DNA from 3 places in the Rhodococcus sp. IEGM 1318 genome. Region 2 is predicted to be linked to each of the others. Evidence: riboswitches for the same ligand, from Rfam matches in the RefSeq annotation. Region 2 holds a riboswitch; each other region holds the start of a gene.
The links. A riboswitch is a leader RNA that binds a small molecule or an ion and turns the genes downstream of it on or off. The one in region 2 is predicted to bind thiamine pyrophosphate.
Positions count from the first base shown of each region.

Region 1: another riboswitch for thiamine pyrophosphate. It lies ahead of R4P65_RS27230 (TenA family protein); the one in region 2 lies ahead of thiO (glycine oxidase ThiO).
Region 3: another riboswitch for thiamine pyrophosphate. It lies ahead of R4P65_RS08815 (3-oxoacyl-ACP reductase); the one in region 2 lies ahead of thiO (glycine oxidase ThiO).

Region 1 is NZ_JAWLSC010000014.1:56,181-61,676, reverse strand. Features, by position in the region: gene R4P65_RS27245 (GNAT family N-acetyltransferase) at 1-43, shown strand, start outside; gene R4P65_RS27240 (MFS transporter) at 247-1,431, shown strand; gene R4P65_RS27235 (carboxylesterase/lipase family protein) at 1,424-2,992, opposite strand; TPP riboswitch at 3,097-3,192, shown strand; gene R4P65_RS27230 (TenA family protein) at 3,180-3,923, shown strand; gene R4P65_RS27225 (ABC transporter substrate-binding protein) at 3,923-4,951, shown strand; gene R4P65_RS27220 (ABC transporter permease) at 4,929-5,496, shown strand, end outside.
Region 2 is NZ_JAWLSC010000010.1:344-5,839, forward strand. Features, by position in the region: gene R4P65_RS21900 (thiazole synthase) at 1-615, opposite strand, end outside; gene thiS (sulfur carrier protein ThiS) at 608-823, opposite strand; gene thiO (glycine oxidase ThiO) at 820-1,899, opposite strand; TPP riboswitch at 1,899-2,045, opposite strand; gene thiE (thiamine phosphate synthase) at 2,072-2,767, shown strand; gene R4P65_RS21920 (hypothetical protein) at 3,016-3,147, shown strand; gene R4P65_RS21925 (NUDIX hydrolase) at 3,243-3,839, opposite strand; gene R4P65_RS21930 (hypothetical protein) at 4,001-5,362, shown strand; gene R4P65_RS21935 (glutamate ABC transporter substrate-binding protein) at 5,359-5,496, shown strand, end outside.
Region 3 is NZ_JAWLSC010000003.1:143,844-149,339, reverse strand. Features, by position in the region: gene recO (DNA repair protein RecO) at 1-527, opposite strand, end outside; gene R4P65_RS08830 (TetR/AcrR family transcriptional regulator) at 614-1,363, shown strand; gene R4P65_RS08825 (AurF N-oxygenase family protein) at 1,379-2,368, opposite strand; gene R4P65_RS08820 (DoxX family protein) at 2,473-2,913, opposite strand; TPP riboswitch at 3,051-3,144, shown strand; gene R4P65_RS08815 (3-oxoacyl-ACP reductase) at 3,135-3,926, shown strand; gene R4P65_RS08810 (LLM class flavin-dependent oxidoreductase) at 3,926-5,206, shown strand; gene dinB (DNA polymerase IV) at 5,203-5,496, opposite strand, start outside.

The sequences.
Region 1 (5,496 bases), on a different contig from region 2:
CGTCGAGAAATTTGTTGCGGAGAACCCCGTTTACCAGGCATAACCGAACGAGGACGCTCCGCGAAAAATCACTCGCGGACCTGCAGACCCCGCTGCTAGCGTCGATGGTGCCGTCGTCGAGATCCCAGGCGGCACCGTCTCGGGGAAGGAAAGAACGTGGTCGCCTCAGCAGATCGGCGTCCACCTGCGTCCACGGACGTAGCTACCCCCAGCTATCTCCCTCTCGTCCTAGTCAATCTCGCGACGCTGTTCTCGGCGATCGGCAACGGTATCGCCATCGTCGTGCTCCCTTGGCTGGTTCTCGAACGAACCGGCAGGGCCACCGACGCGGCAATAGTTGCCGGCGCCGCAGCCATTCCACTACTCGTGTCGAGCCTGTTCTCAGGGACCTTCGTCGACAAGTTCGGACGTCGTCGAACATCGATGATTTCCGACGCTCTCTCGGCGATGTCCGTTGCAGCGATCCCGATCATCGCGGCCACCGCGGGCTTGACGATCCCGGTGATCGCGGCGTTGGCCGCGCTCGGTGCGGTGTTCGACCCCGCCGGAATGGCGGCGCGGGAGTCAATGCTGCCTGCAGCAACTCGGACCGCCAAGTGGAAGCTCGATCGAACCAACAGCGTGTACGAGGCCAATTTCAACGTCGCATATCTGATCGGCCCTGGCATCGGCGGTGTCCTGATCGCAACGATCGGAGCGGTGAACACGCTCTGGGTGACTGCGGCAGGTTTTGTGTTCTCGATCGTCGTGGTGGCCTTCATCCGGCTTCCCGGCGCCGGAGTGCCCGAACACGAACATCGTCCGAAATCGATCTGGCACGGCACACTCGACGGTCTTCGGTTCGTCTGGAACAACAAACTGCTGCGCACTCTGGCGCTGATCGACATGGCCGTCGTCGCGCTCTACATGCCGGTGGAGAGCGTCGTGTTCCCGGTGTACTTCACGGAGTTGGACCAACCGGCCCAACTCGGATCGGTGTTGATGGCATTGGCGATCGGCGGCATCATCGGCTCTCTCGCCTACGCCCCGCTGGCACCGATCATGTCCCGGCGCCTGATCATGATTCTTGCTGTCGCCGTCCTCGGCATAGCGATGCTGGCCATGGCGCTTCTACCGCCGCTGTGGGTGATCCTCGTACTCGCCGGACTACAGGGTCTCGTCTACGGACCAGTCGGCCCGATCGCCAACTACGCCATGCAGACGCACAGCCCGGAGCACATGCGCGGACGCGTCGTCGGTGTCATGACGTCGACGGCCTACGCTGCCGGCCCGCTCGGCTACCTCGCGGTCGGCCCTCTGCTCGATCAACTCGGAATCGCGTCGACCTTTGTAGCCCTGTCGATTCCGATCATCCTGATTGCCGCGGTCTGTGCCTCCCTGCCGGTGCTTCGCGAACTGGATCGTCCGCGGCACTCGACCGACGTCAGTTGAACCCCATCACGTCGTTGCCCCAGGCGACGCGCAGTCCGTGATCGGGGTCGCTGACGAGGGTGTCGGCCGAGTCGATCAACAGCGTCGACCGCTTCTCTTCCTCGTACGGCGCCCAATGTTTCGAGCCGTCGAGAGCTGCCGGCACGGCATGCCTGGCGAAGGCCAGCCATCGCCGTTGGATACGGCCGGCTACCTCCATCGCGGCCTTCCGCCCACCCAGCCAGAACGTGGGGTCGACGTTCAGGGTTCCGAAATTGCCGAATACATAGGGTAATTCGGTCGCATGGCCCGCGCCGATCCGTGCGGCCTTGAGCATCGGCGTCGCGTGATCGAAGCGGTACACCCACGTAGGGGAATGCCTGCAGTGGGCGTCGGCAATCCACAGAGTCGGCATGCGAAACGCCGCGTCCCGTGAGAGCGCCAGCGCGCCACTCGGTTTCGCGTGATCTGGGTAGGCCGACATGATCTCGGCAAGTTTGGTCGCGGAGATGTCGGGGTGATCGTCCGCCAGTAATTGGAGCATTGCCTCGACGGACTGTGCGCTCACCGGCATCAGCGGCGACTTCATGAACTTGAAGATCGACGCCTCGTCCTTGTTGGAACCGATGATCAGTGGGATTCGGTGCGCGTATCCCTTCTGGAAAGCCGCAACCGGGTAGTGCGGCACCAGATCGCGATCGACGACGGGTGCCATTGCCAAAGTTCCCGGAATCCGTGTCGGAATCTCGTTGACCAGGTCATCGCTTGCCTTCACGAGAAGTTCGAGATCCGTGGTCAGCAGATCGCCTGCGTCTTCAGGGTCGATCGAGAGCAGTTCGAGAAACCGCTCTGCCACGGTCTTGGCGCGCTCGGCCCCGTAGACGGAGGTCGCGGGAGGACTCTGGGCAATCGCACGATGGAACAGACCTTCGGCGCTCGGACAGGTCATGAGCGTCGTGATGGATCCTGCGCCTGAGGACTCACCGAACACGGTCACCGCACTCGGGTCACCACCGAAGGCGTCGATGTTGTCTCGAACCCATTCGAGCGCCGCAATCTGGTCTCGCAGACCACAGTTCGATTCGAAAACGGTATCCCCGGTGGAAAACGCGGACAGGTCCAAGAATCCCAGTGCGCCGACGCGATAGTTGAAGGAGACGAGAACGACGTCACCGGTTTCAGCCAGATGACGGCCGTCGTAGATCGTTTGGGCGGCAGACCCGAGGCAGTAGGCGCCGCCGTGAATCCACACCATCACCGGTCGAGGCGTGCCGTCGGGTCGCGGGGCCCAGACGTTGATCGACAAGCAGTCCTCGTCGATCTTGAAGGCCCGATCGATCGGAACCGCCGGACTCTGGCCTTGCGGCGCGATCGGCCCGAATTCACGACAGTCGCGCACCCCGTCCCACGGCTCTGCGGGTTGCGGCGCGCGGAACCTCCGTGCACCTACCGGCGCTGCTGCGTAGGGCATGCCCTTCCACGCGAACACACCGCCATCCGGATACCCGCGGGCTTCACCGCCTCTGGCACGGATCACCAGTGTTCCGTCCTCGCCGAGATTTGGTCGAACGTCGGTCTCCATGTCTGAATCCCCTCCCGACCCGCGCGTGTGGCAATCAAGACCAAACCTACCAATCTCGGACCGGTGTGCGCCGAGTACACAATCCCTCGGTGTTAAGGTCGCCTAGTTCTGACACGGGGTGCTCCGCATGGGCGGGGCTGAGAACACACCCGGGAACCTGATCAGGTAATGCTGACGAAGGGATGTCATGGCTACTACGCAGCCTGCATACAATTCTGCCGAAAACTCGGTGGCCACAGCGCCGTCGACGGATCGGTTCACCGATCGACTCTGGGCCGAGACGAAGGTCCTCCGCGAGTCGATCGACTCGCTCGAGTTCCTCCGCCGCCTCGGCGACGGAACATTGCCTCTCGACGCGTTCCGCACATACATCGAGCAGGACAAGCTCTATCTCGAGGGATACTCGAAGGCGTTGTCCCTGGTCGCGGCCCACGCCCCGGATCCGCAGTCCGCGGGCTTCTGGTCGAATTCCGCGTCCACGGCAGCGACAGTGGAATCTGCGCTTCACGACGGCTTGCTGACCGGTGGAATTCTCCCCGCGGGATCGGGAAAACTGGAGCATTCGCAGGCCTGCCTGGGATACGTCTCGTATCTGACGGCGACTGCGGCAACGGCGCCTTATCCAGTGTCCGCAGCGGCAGTACTCCCCTGCTTCTGGATCTATGCCGAGGTCGGCCGCGATCTTGCCGCTTCAGCGCGCGAGGTACTCGACGCCGATCCGTCGCATCCGTACGCACAGTGGGTCACAACCTACGACGCACCCGAATTCCACGAATCGGTAGCGCAGGCTCGCGTACTGGTCGATGCTGCGGCTGAAGCTGCCACCGAGACAGAGCGAGAGGCGATGAGTGAAGCGTTCCGCATCGCCAGTCGCTACGAGCTGATGTTCTGGGATTCCGCACTCCACCAGCAGCCTTGGCCGGCGTCGTGATGTCGTTCGCGGCGCTACGCCGCACGCTTGCCACTTCTGCCGCGATCGCAGCCGCATTCACAGTTCTGACCGGATGCGCCTCTGACACCGGCTCTTCCGACGGGACCATTCGGTTCGCACTCGACTGGACACCGAACACGAACCACACCGGTTTGTACGTTGCACTCCAAGAGGGCTACTTCGAGGACGCCGGTCTGGACGTCTCGATCCTGCCGTACAACAACACCTCGCCCGACACCCTCGTCGACGCCGGTAACGCCGAGTTCGGCATCAGCACACAGAGTCAGGCCACGTTCGCCCGTGCGGCCGGCGCCGCCACTACGTCCGTCATCGCGCCACTTCAGCACCGCGCCACCGGCATCGGCGTGAAGGCGGATCGTGCGGACATCACGCGTCCGCGTGATCTCGACGGAAAGACGTACGCGGGGTTCGGCGATCCGGGTGAAGTCGAGACGCTGCAGCAGATCATCCGCAACGACGGCGGAACCGGGAACTTCACGACGGTCACGCTCGGAACGTCCGCGTACGAAGCCGTGTACTCGGGCCAGGCAGACTTCACCGTCTCCTACTTTGCTTGGGAAGGCCTCGAAGCGGAGCGAAACGGAACCCCGATGCGGTACTTCCAGTACACCGATTACGGCTTCCCCGATGCGTATTCGATCGTGATCAACGGCAACCAGCAGTGGTTGAAGGACCATCCCGACGAGGCACGCAAGTTCGTCAAGGCCGTTCAACGCGGTTATCAGACTGCTGCCGACAACCCGGACCAGGCCGCGCAGGACCTCATCGACGCGAATCCCGGAGCATTCACCGACGAAGACCTCGTCCGTGAGAGCCAGCGGATGCTCGCCGCCGACTACATGAAAGACGCCAACGGAGTCGTGGGCGCCCAGAATCTCGAAACCTGGTCGGGCTACTCAGGATTCCTCTTCGACAACGGGTTGCTCGCCGGACCGGACGGGAAGCCGTTGACCCAGAAGCCGGACTGGTCGGAGTACTTCACCAATGAGTATCTCGACGCGTCCTGACGTGAGCGGGCGATTGGTCTCGACCACGCGGCGGGCGCTTCCCGCGCTCGCCGTGGTGGTGCTCCTCGTGGCGGCATGGCAGATCTACGTCGAGATCAGTGGGATTCGGCCGCAAGTACTCCCGTCTCCGGGTCGCGTTGTTTCCCAGGGTTGGGACAACCGCGAGATCATCGCCGGCCACGCCTGGTCGACATTGCAGGTCACGTTGGTCGGCTTCACCGTTTCATTGGTGTTGGCCTGGATTCTTGCTGTGGTCGTGGACTTTTCGCCGTGGTTGTCACGCGCGCTGGTACCACTTTTCGTCGTCTCGCAGACGCTGCCGATCATCGCCATCGCGCCACTGATGATCATCTGGTTCGGCTTCGGGTTGCTGCCGAAGGTGTTGGTGATCGCACTTGCGACGTTCTTCCCCATGACCATCGGACTCATCGAGGGATTTGCCGCGGCCGACCGGGAAGCGGGCGCTCTCCTGCGCAGTATGGGCAGCACTCGCTGGCAGGAGTTCCGCTACGTCCGCCTTCCTTCGGCGATTCCGCGATTCTTCA
Region 2 (5,496 bases):
GACGGCGTCGCAGCCCAACTCCATGGCAAGGGTGGCGTCGCTGGCCGTTCCGATCCCGGCGTCGAGGATGACGGGCACGCCGGCGCGCTCGACGATCATCTCGATGTTGTGCGGATTCGCGATACCAAGCCCGGTGCCGATGGGTGAACCGAGCGGCATGACCGCAGCGCAACCAACCTCTTCGAGGCGAAGCGCCAGCACCGGATCGTCCGTCGTGTACGGCAGAACGGTGAATCCGTCGTCCACCAATTGTTCTGCGGCGGAGACGAGTTCGATCGCATCGGGCAGCAGTGTCCGCTCGTCGGCGATGACTTCGAGTTTGACCCAGTTCGTCTCGAGCGCTTCGCGTGCCAACTGCGCTGTCAGGACCGCTTCGGCGGCGCCCCGACACCCGGCGGTGTTCGGCAACGGTTCGATTCCGAGGCGACGAAGCAGGTCCAGAACACCCGTGCCACCGGCCGCGTCGACTCGCCGCATCGCGACGGTGGTCAGTTCGGTGCCCGAGGCCACCAGAGCTTCTTCGAGCACCGCGAGGTTGGCGGCGCCGCCCGTCCCGGTGATGAGCCGGGAACCGAAACTAAGGCCCGCAATGGTGAGAAGATCCTGCTCAGCCACCCTGCACCGCCGTGAGGATCTCGATTTCCCAACCACGTCCGACGGATTCGTCCCAACGCCCGCGCGGAAACAGTGCACCGTCGACGGCGACGGCGATGCCCTTGCTGGGCAACTCGAGGTGCGTCAGTAGTTCGGTCACCGTGACTGCTCGATCGAACTCGAGATCTTCGCCGTTGACGGTGATCCCGATCGGGACCTGCTCACTCATGAATTTTCCTTAGCTGCTGCGAACCGCTCGGGTTCGGTTCCTTTTACCTCGACCAAAGATGTGCCGTTCAACAACGCGAGCGTCGCATCGGCGGTGACGGGCGTCAGTAGAACGCCGTTGCGGCCGTGCCCGGTGGAGACGACAACACGATCGGACACGCGCCCGATCAACGGCAGGTTGTCCGGCGTCATCGGACGTAGGCCTGCCGCGCATTCGTAGAGTTCGTATTCGCCGATCGCGGGCATCAGTGCCTCGGCGTCGTTGATCAGGTCCCGCACTCCCGCCATGGTGACCTGTGTGTCTTCACCGGACTCGTATTGTGTTGCCCCGACGACGATTCCGTCGCCGCGCGGGACGAGATACGCGGGTCGTCCGTGGACGCTTCCGCGGATTGTGCGGCTGGGCGCCGGGGTGACTCCAGGTCTGCTGCGCAGGCGAAGGATCTCACCCTTGACCGGCCGCACCGGCAGTCCGGGCCACAGCTTGGGTGACGCGATGCCGGCGGTGAGCACTATCTGATCGGTATCGAGTTCGGCGAGGTCGTTGACGGCACGCGCGATCAATTCGACGCCGGATTCCACACAGGCCTTCTGCAACGCCTCCAGCAGAAGTCTGTTGTCGACGGCGGACTCACCGACAGCCATGAGTCCCGATCTGATTCCGCGGCCGAGCATGGGTTCGAGTTCACGGATGCGGGCGCGACCGAGGATTTCGAGTTCGTGACCCTGCGAGCTCACCCACTCGGCGATGGTCTGCAGGTCCTGCGCGTCGGCAGCATCGAGCGCAACCGTCAGCGAGCTGTCCGCGGTGAAGACCGATTGCCCGAATTTTCTGAGCTCCTCACCGAACGCCGGCCACCGTTCCAGGGACGCTGCACCAACCGTCAACGCTGTTTCTTCACCCGGCCAGCCTTCGGAAAGCGGTGCAAGCATTCCACCCGCCACCCACGAAGCCCCTGATCCGATGGACGGGTCGTACAACCGAACGGACCAACCGTCGCGGGCTGCGCGCCACGCTATGGCGAGACCGATGACACCGCCGCCGACCACCGACACCGTACGAGCGTGTGTATTCACGAAACTCCACCTCCACTTCCTGCGCCGGCATGATCCGGGTCAGGTCTGACGGTCGGGATCTGGTCGCGATCCCCTCTCAGCCCTACGAACCTCGCAGCCACGACAAAAAGTGACGACGACGTTTCAGGACTCCCGTGTCGAACCTTGCTCCCTAGAGGCTACCGTTTGCTCCGTGCACCCCACACATCCCAGTAACGTCATCGACCGGCGCGAGCGCCTGGCAGCAGCACGGCTGTACCTGTGCACCGACGCGCGCCGCGAGAAAGGCGACCTCGCGCAGTTCGCCGAGGCAGCATTGTCCGGCGGAGTCGACATCATCCAATTGCGCGACAAGGGCTCTGCCGGTGAGCGCGAGTTCGGCCCGCTCGAGGCCAAAGACGAACTGGTAGCGCTGGGCATTCTCGCAACGGCAGCGCGGCGCCACGGCGCATTGTTGGCCGTCAACGACCGCGCGGATCTCGCAATGGCTTCCGGTGCCGACATCCTCCACCTCGGCCAGAACGACATCCCCGTCCCCTACGCGCGAACTCTTGTCGGCGAAGACGTCGTCATCGGCCGTTCGACGAGCAGCCGCGCGCAGGCGAGTCTTGCCGCCATCGAAGAGGGCGTCGACTACTTCTGCACCGGACCAGTCTGGGCGACACCGACCAAACCGAATCGAAGTGCTTCCGGCCTGGAACTGGTTCGATCGACTGCCGACGCCGCACCGCCACGTCCCTGGTTCGCGATCGGCGGCATCGACGAGGAACGCCTGCCCGAGCTGCTCGATGCCGGTGCCACTCGCATCGTCGTCGTGCGTGCAATCACGCAAGCGTCGGATCCCCAGGCGGCCGCGCAACGCCTCGCCGCAGCCGTCGCTGGACGCTGAAAACCGGTAACTGGCGACCGTCAATTGTTTGCCGGGACAAATCCGCACAGTTACGGGTCAGCACGCCTGACTCGAAACATGAACGGAAGTTGTCCGATCAGACAACAAACCCCCAGTTCCTAGGCGCGATTGAATGTCCGAAATGTCGGAATACGTGATCTTAATCACAGTTGCTCCGATTGCGTGTCACATCCCATTCGGTTTGTTGTAGTTTACCTCCAGTTACTAACTGAACCTAGGAGCACTAAATGGGATCCCTCGACACCGGCTCGCTCAGCACCGAATCGCTCGAAGACCTGAACCTCGGCAAGATCAGCGAGCTGCTCAAGCTCGGTATCACCGCGGTCAGCTTCATCACGGCGCTGAACTCGCTCAGCTGAGCCTCGTTTCGGTCGGGAGACCGAAACACGGAAGGGCCGGACTCCTGAGGAGTCCGGCCCTTCTGCTGTGTACGAAACTGTCAAGACTCGAGTTGTTACGACTGGGTGCTGCTCGCCGTCCTACTCGCCTCAGTCAGGTTCTGGTCACTGTCTTCGGTGGAACTACCCGACAACCATCCGAATCCGCCGTCCTCGAGCAGGACGGTGTGCGGGTCGGCGTCTACCGACACAACCGGCGCAGTACGGAGTTCCGGCCACGAGGAACCGAATCCCGGATGCAGTGGCAGCGAATCGACATCGGCTTCACGGACCCACCGCAACTCGGTGCTCTCACCGTTGGCAACCGTCGACAGTGGATGTGCCGCGTCAGCTACGACGGTGGTGTACGTCCACCCGCTCTCGGCGCGCATGGTGACTACCTCGCCGCGAACGCGGACGGCGTCCTCGGCGATACCTGCTTCTTCGTGGGCTTCCCGGACAGCAGCGTGCGTCGTGCTCTCGTGTGAGTCCCGCGCTCCGCCGGGCAGTGCCCACGTTCCGCCCTGATGGCTCCACGCAGCACGATGCTGCAGCAAGACCATGGGCGATCCGTCCGAATCGGGGGCGCGCAAGAGCAGCCCGGCGGCACCGTGTTTACCCCAATGCCGCGTACCGTCCGACCCGATGGACCAACCGTCACCGTCACCACGCATCGACTACCTCGCTCCGCCTGCTCTCGCCGTTGTCCCACACTAACCGTTTCAATCTGCTCCAGGTGTAGGTGATGCTTATATGCTCGCGAAGATGCCCTGAATCATTTCTCGGCGACATCATTTCTCGGTAGCCCGCGTACAACAGCGAAATGAGGTGCCCGATGGTCGACCGTGTCGTCCCGTCCATCGAACCCCGGTCGCTGCCGCCCTCCGAGGCCACGTCCGTGTCGGCGGAGGACGAGCGGGCACTTCTGCGGCGCGAACTCCAGGCATTCATGTCGTCCACACCTGGTCGGCTGACGGTCGTCGGACTGATCCTGATCGCGATCACCCTGATCGCCGGACTCCTCGCCACCGCAGCGATCGAGAACCGTCAGGCAAATCTCGACCTCCTCCTCGTCGAGACCGAACCTCTCGCCAACTCCGCCCAGAATCTCTACAGCGCGCTGTCGTTGGCAGACGCCGCCGCGGCCACTGCCTTCATCTCCGGCGGCCTCGAACCCGCCGAGGTACGCGACCGATACACGCAGTCGATCGGTGAGGCGTCGGCGGAGATCGTGCAGGCATCGGCCGGCCTCGACTCGACGGATCTCGCCGGCCACAGCGCGTTGACCACCATCTCGACCGACCTGTCCGTCTACACCGGGCTGGTCGAAACCGCACGGGCAAACAATCGTGTCGGAAACCCCGTCGGAGCAGCGTATTTGAGCGAGGCCTCGCAGTTGATGCAAACCTCGCTGCTGCCGATGGCTCAGCAACTGCACGCATCGCAGGAGACTCTGGTTTCCCAGGTACAGCGCGATTTCGAGGCTCCACCGTGGTGGCCGATCGTGGCATTCGTCCTCGTCCTCTGCGCGCTGGTCGCGGTGCAGGTGTACTTCTCCCGCAAGAGTCGCCGACGCTTCAATCTCGGGTTGATCCTCGCCTCGCTCGCGGTCTCGGCAGCGCTACTGTGGCTGCTCACCGTCGGACTGGTCTCCGCACTGGCCACCGGGCGCGCTCTCGACGCGGGCGCCGAGCCACTGCACGAACTGACCGAAGCACGAATCATGGCGCAGCAAGCACGCACCGTCGAAACTCTCACCTTGGCGAGACGAGATTCAACCGCCGAGGACAACGTGACGTTCACCCGCAAGGTCGACGCTCTGCGCGATATCCTCGAGCGCCTGCAAGACGATGATCGCGCCCGAGTGAACAGCGAAGTCCTGACCGCCGCACTCGACTCGCGCCAGCGGTGGGTGGCTGCGCACACGCGCATGTACGACCGTCTCGGAAACGGAGACTTCACGTCCGCCGCAGCCATCACCATCGGCGCCGGAGAACAGGATTCGGCCGCGGAGTACGGAAGGCTCGATCACGAACTCTGGCAGGGAATCGTGGATTCGCGTACAAATCTTCGATCCGACGTCTCGTACGCCTCACGTGTGTTGGCGGCCTCCGCACCGGGCATGACTGTATTGGCAGTTCTCGGTGTAGCCGGAATCTTCATCGGATTCTGGCCCCGACTGCGGGAGTACCAGTGACTGGAACAGCAGGGTTACAGCGGAAGCGCCCGGTTGCACGCATCGCGATTCTTGCGGCGGCCGTGCTGCTACTCGCTGGGTGCGGTGCGGGACGAGTCGAAGACCTGAACAACTCAGCCGGCACGTCGTACACG
Region 3 (5,496 bases), on a different contig from region 2:
ACGGCTCCACCTGCGGCGACGTGAAATGCCCGGTGCGGTCCGGGAGCGCTGCAGCGCGCACACTCTTCGAGGGCAGGTGCCCAACCCGCATAGCCCATGGCCCGCAACAAGAAAGCGTCGAGCACGAACTCGACCGGTCGTGCCTGCTCGGCGATCGCGCGCAGTGCGCCCACCGTCAATCGTTGAAGTTGTGGGGCGGGCGCGCGTTCCTCACCGGCCAACCGCTCGGCAGTTTCGAGTACCGCACACGCCGTCGTGTACCGGCTGTAGTCGTCGACGATGTCGGTGGCGAACGCATCCACGGTCTGCACCTGGGTGATGATGTCGAGATTCTTGCCCGGGAGAAGCTGTACGTCGATGTGAGCAAACGGTTCGAGTCTGGCGCCGAATTTGGAGGTTGTTCGGCGGACACCTTTGGCCACGGCACGCACCAACCCGAACTGACGAGTGAGCAACGTGACGATGTGGTCGGCTTCGCCAAGTTTGTGCAGGCGCAGCACCACAGCCGTGTCTCGATACAACCTCACTCGACCAGTGTCCCACGTTGTGCCGACGAGAATGCGCGATGCCGCGCCCGATCCCGAGCCGGGTGGTGTCCGGATAGACTGACCCGATGCCGAGCGACGCAATTGCGCAACCTGCCACTGCGGAGTTGACCGGTCGCGAAGCTCGGTGGGAGCGGCACAACTCCGAGCGTCAGAAACGGATACTCACCTCGGCTGTCGAACTGATCGAAGAGCGGGCAACAGGTGCCGAGGTGTCCGTTCAGCAGATCGCCGACCGGGCCGGTCTCGCCAAGTCGGTGGTGTACCGGCAATTCAGCGGCCGGGACGACCTCGATCGACGAGTCCGAGCGTTTGTGCTCGGCCAATTTGCAGCTGCCCTGGATGCGTCGATGAGCATTTCGGTCGGCACTCTCGACGAGATCCTGTCCCGTACCATCAGCGCCGTCGCCGAGTGGATCACCGAGCATCCTCGTATTCACGAGTTCATGGGTACCGGCCCCACCGACTACGACGACGAGAGCATCGACGCGATCAGCAGACTGAAGGCGACAATCGCCGACTCGGCCCGCGCAATCATCACCGAAGTCGGCCGATCCGTGGGGATCGATTCGTCGCCCTTCGATTCACTACCGTTCGCAGTGGTGACGATGGTCGAGGGCACGCTCACTCACTGGGTCCGAAGCACTGATCCGAAACCGAGCCGCGCAGAGATCGTCGCCGACCTCGCGAAATACACCTGGTACATGTTCGACGGCGTTGCCCGCTCGAGCGGGCTCACGATCGATCCCCACGTCGAATTGTCCACGCTGATCGCTGAACTGGTGTCGTCCGACGGCCAGTCCTCGCTGTCTGACTAGATCCGGGCCGCCCGACTAGATCCGTGTTTTGTCGGAGCGCTTCGGCTCGCCGCGATAGCGTGCGTAGTCGCCGTCGATGCCCAGCTTTCGCCACACCCGCTTCGACACCGGGTTCATCAGACCGAGTTCGTCTGCCAGGGCCCGCATTTCACCGAAGTAGTTACCCAGAATTCGGCGCGAATGCGGGCTGCCCCAGAAGGCACTGGTCATCACGTCTTCGGGAATGCCGAATTCTTCGGCGAATTCCTTGGGCGGTGACATGATTTCGCCTGCGAGCCAACGCATCGCGCCGGGGAAGGCAACCGACGTCATTGCCCGACTGGTGCGACTGAGCCTGGGGACGTGATTGCGCAGGAACTCGTGCGCAAACGAAATATGTCTCGCTTCTTCGGCGATGTGAATCTCCATGGTGCGGAGCATCGCCGGCGGGGTGTCCTTACCTTCGCGGATCAAGTCCTTCTGGAAGTGGTCGATCGGTTCTTCTCCGGCAAGAATGCCGATGAAGAAGATGACCGGGAACTTGGCACCCAGCACTCCGATGATGGGCGAGAGGCGCCGGAACATCGGACGCATACCCGGCACATCGATATCCATACGATTGACGAGTTCCTGGAACATCTGGATGTGATTGCACTCTTCGGTCATCTCGTGCAGGCAGTACCGGAACTCGGGCGACTGGTTGGGAAGCGCCATGATGTACTGCAGCATTCCCCGGATCAAGATGCTCTCGAACGCCGAACCCACCTTGGTCACGTTGGCCTGACGCCACATTCCCATCGCGATTCGACGTTCCAGGGACTGCTCCTGGTACCACTGCGTCGCTCCGAGGGGATCCGAGACCGACGAGAGCACCCACCTCGGATCGTGTGGATCGATCGCGAACTCTGGTGAATCCCAGTCGATGTCGAGATAGGGATCAAAACTGCGGGCCACTGAACCCTCGGACAAAGTCTGCAGTACCTCGTGGTACGGCATTTCCACTTCGATCGACGCTGACCGAGCCATCGGTGTCTCCTCACGGCCAGTCCGCCGATTGCAGTCGACGGACTTGAATGAGGTCAAACATAATGGGACGCCGCGTCCCACGCAACCCCTTCGGTGGCCTGATTTCAGGCCCGACGGAGCGGAATGATCTCGCGAACCTTCTCATCTCGGAGATACAGTCCGGCCCACATGACGATTCCGGTGTAGACGGCAAACAATGTGGTGCTCACCAGAGGCTGTTCAGCTCGAAGGTTGGTCAACACAGCACCACCGAGGTAACCGGTGAGCAGAATCGCGCCAAGCACGGCGGTTCGCGGAATCACGTACAGCGCAAGGCAGATCAACTGCACAACCCCGGCTGTCAGGGCGAGAGAGTCCGGCAGTCCCAGTTCGGCCGAGGCATCCTTGACCGTCTGCAGATTGAGGATGTGGATGATGCCGTCGAAGAGCATGAAAAGAACGAACAGACCACTCAGGACGTATCCGAGCTTGCGCGCGGTCCCCGAAGGTGCCGTTCGTGTTGCATTACCCGAAAGGGTGTCGTGGTGGGCAGGCTGGGTGGTCATCGGAATCTCCCTGGGCGAAGGCGAGCGGCCGGTTGCCACTTCGCTTGCAATAACGACTCCCCAGCGATCGAAAACTCATCGCGCCGACAACTACTACGCACCCGCGTTCAGGAAGATCCACCTCTCGTGGTCTGATGGACGGTGACACGGGGTGCCGAAAAAGTCGGCTGAGATCAGACCCGATGAACCTGACCAGTTAGCACTGGCGGAGGGATGTCGACATGACCGAACAGCAATTTCAGCGCGCTCTCGAACTGAACGAGCAGATCGTCCTGATCACCGGTGGCGCCCGCGGGCTCGGAGCCGCACTGAGTCGAGCATTCTCCCGCTCAGGCGCCCGGGTGATCGTGAACTACAGCAAGAGCCGTGATGCCGCCGAGGCCCTGGTCGCCGAACTAGGCGAGGATCGCACCTTCGCAGTCCAGGCAGACGTGACGGACCGCAGCTACGTCGATCAATTGTTCGCCGCTGCACTCGAGCGATTCGACGCACCGATCTCGACCGTGGTCGACAATGCACTCGTCGACTTCTCGTTCAACGGTGACGCCCGGCCGAATGCGGACACGATCACCTGGGCCGACTTCGACTCACAACTACGCGGAGCTGTCGCCGGGACCCTCAACACCACCCAGGCAGCACTCCCCGGCATGCGAGAACTCGGGTTCGGCCGAATCATCACTGTCGGAACCAATCTGGTCCAGAATCCGGTCGTTCCGTACCACGACTACACCGCAGCCAAAGCCGCACTGTTGGCACTGACGCGGACATTGTCCGCCGACCTCGGTCCGGACGGGATCACCGTCAACATGGTCTCCGGCGGCTTGCTCCGCACCACGGACGCGAGTGCCGCGACGCCGGAAGCGGTGTTCGACATGATCGCTGCAAGCACTCCCCTGCGCCGGGTCACGACACCGGACGAATTTGCCGACGCCGCACTGTTCTTCGCCTCGCCCTGGTCGCGGGCCGTGACCGGCCAGAACCTGGTTGTCGACGGCGGACTCGTCAAGAACTGATGGGTGCACAGCTACGGATAGGTGTGTTTCTTCTCGGGTGCGGACATCACAGTGCAGCGTGGCGTCATCGTGATTCACCGGTCGAAAGGCTCGGCGACATCGCGTATTACGAGTCGCTCGCCCAGATCGCCGAACGCGGCAAGTTGGACGCCGTCTTCTTCGCGGACGGTCACAGTGTTCGCGAACCCGAATCGGGCGCATCGTGGTTTCTGGAGCCGATCACCGCATTGACTGCCATGGCCCGCGCGACGGCGAATGTCGGCCTGGTCACCACCATCTCCACGACCTTCTACACGCCGTTTCACGCGGCACGACTGTTGGCATCGCTCGACCACATCAGCGGCGGACGGGCCGGGTGGAACGTCGTGACCTCGATGTTCGACCAGGAGGCGCGCAACCACGGACTCGAGGCGATGCCCGATCATGCATCCCGATACGAACGAGCCGACGAATTTGTCGAAGTGGCCCTCGCATTGTGGGATTCATGGTCGGAAGACGCGCTGATTCTCGACCGGTCGGGGCGTTTTGCCGACGCAAACAGGATTTCTCGAATCGATCACGACGGCAAACATTTTCGGGTGGACGGGCCGTTGACGGTTCCGCGCTCCCCGCAAGGCCGGCCGGTGTTGTTCCAGGCCGGGGCGTCTGAGCAGGGCCGCGATCTGGCGGCGCGCCGCGCCGAGGCAATCTATTCGGTTGCCTACGACTTACCCAGCGCACAGACCTACTACGCGGACGTGAAATCGAGAATCGAGCGAGCCGGCCGGGATTCGAGTTCGGTCGCCGTGATGCCGGGACTGGTCACCTACGTCGGCAGCACCGTCGCCGAGGCCAGGGCGAAGAAGGCCGAACTCGATCTCCTGCTGCCCACCGAACAGTCGATACGCCAACTCTCGTTGTTCACCGGACAGGATTGCGAGAACTGGGATCTCGACGGGCCCGTGCCCCCGTTGCTTCCACTCGAAGCGTTCACCGGGCCGCAGGGACGCTACGCCACTATTTTGCGGATCGTCGAGAAGGACGCACCGACTGTGCGGGAACTCCTCGGGACGCTCGCTGCGGGTGGTGGTCACGCAACGATGATCGGAACACCGGAGTCGATTGCCGACGAGATGGGATCCTGGTTGAACGGCCGCGGTGCCGACGGTTTCAATCTGATGCCGCCGACCTATCCGCAGGGTCTGGAAGATTTTGTCGATCACGTGATTCCGGTACTGCAGGCGCGTGGGTTGTTCCGTCGCGAATACGAGGGAGCGACTCTGCGAGAAAACCTCACCTAGTCCGGCAGTAGCGGCACCGACAGGTCCGGATCGCGTCCCAGGAGCACTCCCCTCGTGAGGGCCGCGGAGCCGAACTTCTTCCGAACACTGTCCATTGCCGAGTCGAGGGCGGCAGTGTCCGGACCCGCGAATCCTGGACCGTCGAAGGGCAATTCGAGTTGTTCGGCGCCGTCCCGATCCAGGTTGGAGACAGCGACACCGATCAACGTGATGCCCTTGTCCGCGATCATCGGTATCGCTTCGTCCAGCAGCACCATCGAGGCGTTCAGCAATTCCGCTGTGTCGGCGGT